3 regions of the Fictibacillus sp. B-59209 genome follow, and region 1 is predicted to be linked to each of the others. Evidence: riboswitches for the same ligand, from Rfam matches in the RefSeq annotation. Region 1 holds a riboswitch; each other region holds the start of a gene.
The links. Region 1 has a riboswitch for cobalamin ahead of metE (5-methyltetrahydropteroyltriglutamate--homocysteine S-methyltransferase). Riboswitches for the same ligand answer to the same signal wherever they lie in the genome.

Region 1 (2,269 bases):
TCTTTGATTTCATCTTTCGTTTTTACATGTATGCGCTGGGTAACGTCACCGTTAGATGACATAGCCGTAATGGAACTTACAACAGCCTTAATGGTATTAATGATCGAGCCTGAAACAAAAGACGCAATAAGTGATGAAACAGCCACAACAATAACCAATAAAGAAAAGAGCCCTGTTTTCAGGAATTTGTTCTGCTCGTCAAGCCTGTCCGCCCGTTCTTTCGTCAAGCCTTTTTCAGTGGTTCTGAACGTGTCAAACTGGCTGCGGATCTGTTCTACACTTTGGCTGCCTACATCTTTTTTAATAAGAGAGAGAACTTCTCCATCCTTGTTTTCCTTCTTCAGCTGAATGGACGGATTTCCTGTTTTCTGGAGCCAATTGTGAATGGATTTATTAATTTCCTCGAGCCTATTTTGCTGTGCTGGATTATCGGCAATCAGCCCATAGAGCTTTTTATAATCGTTTTCCAAACTGTTCACTGCCAGGTTAAAGGGTTTAAGATAGCTCTCATCCCCGGTAATAATAAAACCGCGCTGCCCGTTTTCCATATCGAGAACCTGCTTTTCAATCTCGTTTGTCAGCGAATGAATTTCTATGTCATGATTAATAATAAAATTCCGCTCTTTTTGCATAGAGGCAATCTGATTATTTACTACTACTATTGATACGATCAGACAAAGAATAATCACTAGATATCCGGCAAAAATTTTTGCGCGGATTCCAAATCTGTTTCTCCCTATCATTCTATCATCCTGCCTTTATTATTTTCATAGTTATCCACCTTTATTATAAACAACATTTACCTATATAGATAGCTGGAAGTAAAGTATTTCCACATCTTCTCTCTGCTTTTGATGCGTTGACTTCCTATTTTAGATATGATAGGCTTGTCTAAATTTTCAAAATCAAATTACATAATAGTGGAGACAAGGTTCCATTGCACAAATGCAAAGGATGAAAAGGGAAGCCCGGTGAAAATCCGGCACGGTCCCGCCACTGTAAAAGGAAACGAGCTCATAATGCCCACTGGCCGGCAGGCTGGGAAGGGATGCAGCTCGGTATATAACCCTTGAGTCAGGAGACCTGCCTTGTTTCAACAACACTGTTTTAACCTACGGGAGATAGGGAGGTGTTAGATTCTTGCATACAATGGGGTTTACTCTACCCTTTTTTAGGCATTTCTAACGTTCTGTAACTGGCGTTGGGAATGCTTTTTTGTTTTTATTGCATATTTAGTATCTAAAAGAATGGAGAGATAACACATGAAAACGAGCAACTTGGGATATCCCCGTATCGGCAGCAATCGGGAGTGGAAAAGAGCACTGGAAGCATTTTGGAAAGGAGAACTGACGGAAGCCAGTTTTCTGCAGCAGATGGAACAGATCAGGCTTGCAAATCTGCAAAAGCAAAAAGACATGGGCATAGATATTATTCCAGTCAATGATTTTACACTTTATGATCACATGCTCGATATGTCAGTGATGTTCGGGCTGGTGCCAAAAAGATTTGAAGCAGTGGAAAATCCTCTCTCCCTTTACTTTGGCATGGCAAGAGGAAAACAAGAAGCCGTCGCGTGTGAAATGACCAAATGGTTTAACACAAACTACCATTATATCGTGCCGGAATGGGAAGACCGTGCGCCGAGGTTAGTGGAAAACAGGCCTCTTACCGCTTACAAGGAAGCAAAGGAGAAGCTTGGGATTGAAGGAAAACCGGTTATTGTCGGGCCTGTTACTTTTATAAAATGTGCAAAAGGATACCTTCCCGAACAGGAAGACACGCTGCTTTCCCAACTTGTCCCGTTATACTGCCGAATTCTTCAGGAACTGGAACAGGCGGGCGCCCAATGGATTCAAATCGACGAGCCCATTCTCGTTACTTCCCTATCCGAAGAAGAACTATCAGCATCCAAGAAAATCTATGAACAGTTCCATAAAACCGCTTCCGGTCTTAATATTATGCTGCAGACGTACTTTGAGAGCGCAGAGCATTACAAAGAAATCATTCAGTTTCCTGTCCAGGGGATCGGACTGGATTTTGTCCATGGCGAAAAAACACTGGATGAGATGCGTCTGCATGGGTTCCCAGAGGATAAAGTGCTGGGTGCAGGCATACTTGACGGCAGAAATATATGGCGTGCTAATTTGAGCCAAAAGCAAGAGCTTATACTCCAGCTTGAAGAACTGGCTGCATCCGAACGAATATGGATCCAGCCTTCCTGCAGCTTGCTTCATGTCCCTGTTTCAGCCAAACACGAGCATTCCCTTCC
Region 2 (2,269 bases), on a different contig from region 1:
TCCCGTTTCCAGCTGGCTTTTCATGATTCTTTTAAAAATTTCAATGGCTGGTACAACGTCATAGCCTCCTGAACCTTTTTCACCCAAAAGCCCTTGTTCGGCTGCGGCAACGCACTCATCATATTTATCGCGGAAACTGCCTTTGCCGGGTTCTTCATCAAAAAAATCATCCAGTTCATAGCCCATCACTTTTTTTACCGTATAAGGATCAAACAGATACCAGTCTTCTCTAGACTCTGCCTTTTCCATAAATAAATCCGGAATGCAGAGGCCCAAAAACAGATCATGAACCCGCTGCCGTTCGTCACCATTATTTAGCTTGGCGTCAAGAAAAGAAAAAAGATCTTTGCCGAACACATTGTAGTAGATGGCGATAGCTCCCTTTCTCTGTCCAAGCTGATCGACACTGACCGCTGTCTGGTTCAACAGCTTCGCCCATGGAATAATGCCCGATGAATTGCCCTTGAATCCTCTTATTTCTGAACCAAGGCTTCTGATCTTGCCAAGGTAAACGGAGATCCCGCCTCCGCCTTTCGAGAGCGTTGCTGCATCTGTTGTAGAATCATAGATTCCTCGAAGGCTGTCATCCATCGTATCGATGAAGCAGCTTGACAGCTGGCCATAGCTTTTACCCGCATTGGCAAGTGTAGGAGTTGCCACGGTCATATACAGGTTCGACATTGCCCAGTAGGCTTCTTTAATCAGCTCCATGCGGCGGTCTGAAGGTTCGTTGGACATCAAGGACATCGCGATGATCATAAAACGTTCCTGAGGCAATTCAAACACTTTGCCTTCATGCGATTTGGCAAGATAACGGTCAGCCAATGTACGAAGTCCTATATATGTAAAAAGTTCATCCCTTTGAGGGACAATCATCGCTTCAAGCTCATCTATTTCTTCTGGTGAATAGCTGCTTAACAGGTTCTTATCATAGATTCCTTTGTCTGTCAGTGTACGAATTAATCCATAGAAGTGGCCATATCCATGAACTCCTTGGCTCCCCCTGTTTTTTACTGCATCCGAGTAGATTTTTTTAAGATGCATTCTTCCTGCGACGAAGGTCCAATCCGGCTCATGCATTGAAATTCTTTCAAGTGCATGCAAAATAGCCATATTCATCGCTTCTGTTTGAGAACTGCTTTTATCAGCATAATAGCCTACCTGTTCTGTATACTCTTCCTTTTTATCAAGCTGGGGAAAGCCCAATAGAATTTCATCCAGCCAATTCATAACAAGATGATCTGTTCCGCCTGCTATAACCAAAGTCAAATCTCCTCCTCTAAAAATCCGCAAAATAAAAAGGCCCATCCAGTGGATGAGCCTAAAAAAACGACACGAGTTATATGAATCAAAAATAGCAGTAAAGTGTGCCGTTTTTGCTTCTCAATCCCCGAAGAATCAAAATCGTGAAACAAAAAGGCAGGTCTACTGGCTAATGCTTCCTCCTACTCTGAGCCTTCCCATGTAAAAGCCACACAATCGTGCGCGTTTCTTACACAGTGGATTCTCATTTCGTCCACATGACAGTTGCGGGGACAGCTCCGGATTGTTTTACCGGATTCCCTATTAAGTCTTACAAGACACCTCTTGTTTCAAATACTATATTTAGTTTAATACATTTACTTTCACACTAAATATAGTATTTGTCAACACCTAGTTTTCATTTATTTTGTTATTCCATATTGTATTTGCGCAGTACTTAATGATGTCCCGGCGGCGGATAATCCCAATAAAATGCCCGTCGTCGTCAGTCACCGGAATAAAGTTCTGGTCAGTTGCCAACGTAATTAAATCTTCCATATTTGAATTGATTGATACTGAGATATTGTTCACACGCTGTGGAACATCCTTCAGTTTTGTTTTCACCACATCGTAGAAGCCAAGGTCGAACGCTTCTTTCAATTTCCAAAGCAGATCCCCTTCTGTGAGCGTACCGACATACTGCCCTTCCTCTGAAACAAGGGGAACAGATGTATATTTGTGATAAGAAAGCTTCTCCAATGCCTGCCTGATGGTCGATTCAGGATTCAAATATTTAACCTCTTCTTTAGGCAATAGATAAAAAGCTATGTTCATGCTGTGATCTCCTTTAACCATAAAATGCAGCCGTTCTTTTCTACTATAACAAAAAATAAAATAGATGAGCAGTAATAAGCCATCACACAAAAAAAGCCCTAAGAAGGACACATATGTTCTATTGTCTATTCCCTCACTGTGTTTTATTTAAACTTTTTTTGCCAGGGTCCACCCCATAATTTTGCTGAAAAAG
Region 3 (2,269 bases), on a different contig from region 1:
GTTTCAAATACAGCCTAATGAGCTCTTAACGGGCGTTCATTGTCCAGTTTGTTCTTCTATAGGTATGAAAAAGCTGTATACGAACTGGATTTGCTCTTTGTGTGATCATTCCTCCAAGATCGCTCATCTCCATTCATTAGATGACTATAAGCTTCTAGTAAGCTCTACAATTACAAATCGAGACCTCAGGGGATTTTTAGGATTGACTTCTCCCTCTATTTCAGCGAAAATCCTCAAATCTCTAAACCTCCCTCACACGGGAACCTATAAAGACAGGAGATATCATCTTTAAATTTGAGGAGCTGCATATTATGATAAAATAAATCATTTCATACTCGGTACAAACGGGGAGGCTTGGAACATGCCGAAAATGAAGCTTGAATTTGAAAGACTGAAGATCAGGGAAATTACGGTGAGTGATGCCTCTGTCATCGCACAATGGAAAAGCGGCCCTCTCTTTCGGAAAATGTCTACTGGTTCTATGACCATAATTAATGAAGGCAATCAAAGGCAGGATATTGAGAAAAGCTTAAGCCAGCTGAACGAATCTTACTTGATGATCATCGAAAAGAGGAGCTCGCAGCCTGTTGGGTACGTCCGTTTCAACTGGATGGGAAGCTCGCAGCGTTATGGCTGGCTTCGGTTCGGACTCGGTGCCGAACAAGGAAAAGGATACATGGGGGAAGCACTTGCAGGCATCTTTCAGCACCTGTTTCAGCATGAGACCTACAGGATTGATGCTGAGGTCTACGAATATAACACAAAAAGCCTGAAGCTCCTGAAATCCCTGGGGTTTCAAAAGGAAGGCGTCAGAAGGCAAGCCTACTTTGACAAAGATCAGTATTTTGATATACATGTTATGGGCCTGCTCAAGAGCGACTGGCTGGAAGTCAGCCCGAAGTCCCGGGCATCATTGAACATAAATTAAACTTTTCATTTTGCCGGTAAGAGGTATAATGGATATAGCTGAATATGCGGTTAAGGTCCGTTTTATTTCAAATAAAACGTTAAAAGGGAAGCTGGTTCAAGTCCAGCACGGTCCCGCCACTGTAATCGGGAAATCTTCTTATGTTTCCACTGTTCTGTCAAAGGATGGGAAGGAAAAGAAGATTGTTGATCGAGAGTCAGGAGACCTGCCTTAATTGCCTGTGCGAACCTTCGAGGAAAAGGTGAAGCAATTGTAATCATTTATTGATTAACTGTTGATTCGCTCTCCGAAGGGAGGGCTTTTTTTGTTTTGCACAATCCCAGCTAAATGATACATACAGGAGCGTGAAGGAATTGAAGAAGTTTACACAAATTGCGATGATGCTGATACTCGTAATCGCCATCATTGCCGGTTGTTCGGCTGGAAATCAGTCAACAGACAAAAAGGAAAACGGTGCCAATCAGGTAAAGAGTGAATTTCCCGTAACGATAAAAGATGCGGCGAACGAGAATGTAAAAATTGATAAGAAACCCAAAAAAATCGTCTCGCTCATACCGAGTAATACAGAGGTCGCATTTGCACTTGGCTTGGATAAAGAAATTGTCGGCGTTTCTGACTTTGACAACTATCCAGAAGCAGCTGTGAAAAAGCCTAAAATCGGCGGATTGGATTTTAACGTGGAAAAGATTGTTGGCTTAAAGCCTGATCTCGTCCTTGCTCATGCCTCCAGTGCGCATACTTCCAAGCAGGGAATTGATCAGCTTAAGAATGCCGGCATCAAAGTAGTTGTGATCAATGATGCGCAGAACTTTACGGATACATACAAGTCCATCGACATGATCGCTAAAGCAACGGGCACTCAAAAACAAGGTGACAAGATTGTAAAATCCATGAAGGATGATCTGTCAGCGATCAAGGAAAAAGCAAAACAAGTAAAGAAAGAAAAAAAAGTTTGGGTTGAGGTTGCTCCAGCTCCGGAGATTTTTACTGCCGGCAAGGGTACATTCATTGATGAAATGCTGAACGCCATTCATGCCAAAAATGCGGCAGGGGAATTGAAGGGATGGGCGAAGGTATCTGAAGAGCAGCCTGTCAAATACAAACCGGACGCGATCGTCACAACGTACGGCTATTACTCCAAAAAGCCGGTGGAACAGATTATGGCCCGTAAAGCCTGGAAGGACGTTCCTGCGGTAAAAAACAAAGAAATTTATGATGTGCACTCTGATAAGGTGACACGTCCGGGACCGCGATTGATTGAAGGAGTGGAGGAGCTTGCAAAAGCCATCTATCCGGAAGTATACAAAAAGTAAAATCATCGTTTCATATACAGCAGTGTTT

Region 2: it holds a riboswitch for cobalamin, as region 1 does, so the genes downstream of both, P4361_RS15775 (ribonucleoside-diphosphate reductase subunit alpha) here and metE (5-methyltetrahydropteroyltriglutamate--homocysteine S-methyltransferase) in region 1, are expected to answer to the same signal.
Region 3: it holds a riboswitch for cobalamin, as region 1 does, so the genes downstream of both, P4361_RS05230 (ABC transporter substrate-binding protein) here and metE (5-methyltetrahydropteroyltriglutamate--homocysteine S-methyltransferase) in region 1, are expected to answer to the same signal.

What each region holds. Positions count from the first base shown of each region.
Region 1 covers NZ_JARMMC010000008.1:251,731-253,999, reverse strand. The annotation lists gene P4361_RS06655 (CHASE3 domain-containing protein) at 1-743, opposite strand, end outside; cobalamin riboswitch at 913-1,105, shown strand; gene metE (5-methyltetrahydropteroyltriglutamate--homocysteine S-methyltransferase) at 1,263-2,269, shown strand, end outside.
Region 2 covers NZ_JARMMC010000018.1:575,319-577,587, forward strand. The annotation lists gene P4361_RS15775 (ribonucleoside-diphosphate reductase subunit alpha) at 1-1,230, opposite strand, end outside; cobalamin riboswitch at 1,402-1,603, opposite strand; gene P4361_RS15780 (CBS domain-containing protein) at 1,654-2,076, opposite strand; gene P4361_RS15785 (Fur-regulated basic protein FbpA) at 2,210-2,269, opposite strand, start outside.
Region 3 covers NZ_JARMMC010000007.1:54,075-56,343, forward strand. The annotation lists gene P4361_RS05220 (nuclease-related domain-containing protein) at 1-292, shown strand, start outside; gene P4361_RS05225 (GNAT family N-acetyltransferase) at 362-928, shown strand; cobalamin riboswitch at 965-1,155, shown strand; gene P4361_RS05230 (ABC transporter substrate-binding protein) at 1,282-2,241, shown strand; gene P4361_RS05235 (FecCD family ABC transporter permease) at 2,204-2,269, shown strand, end outside.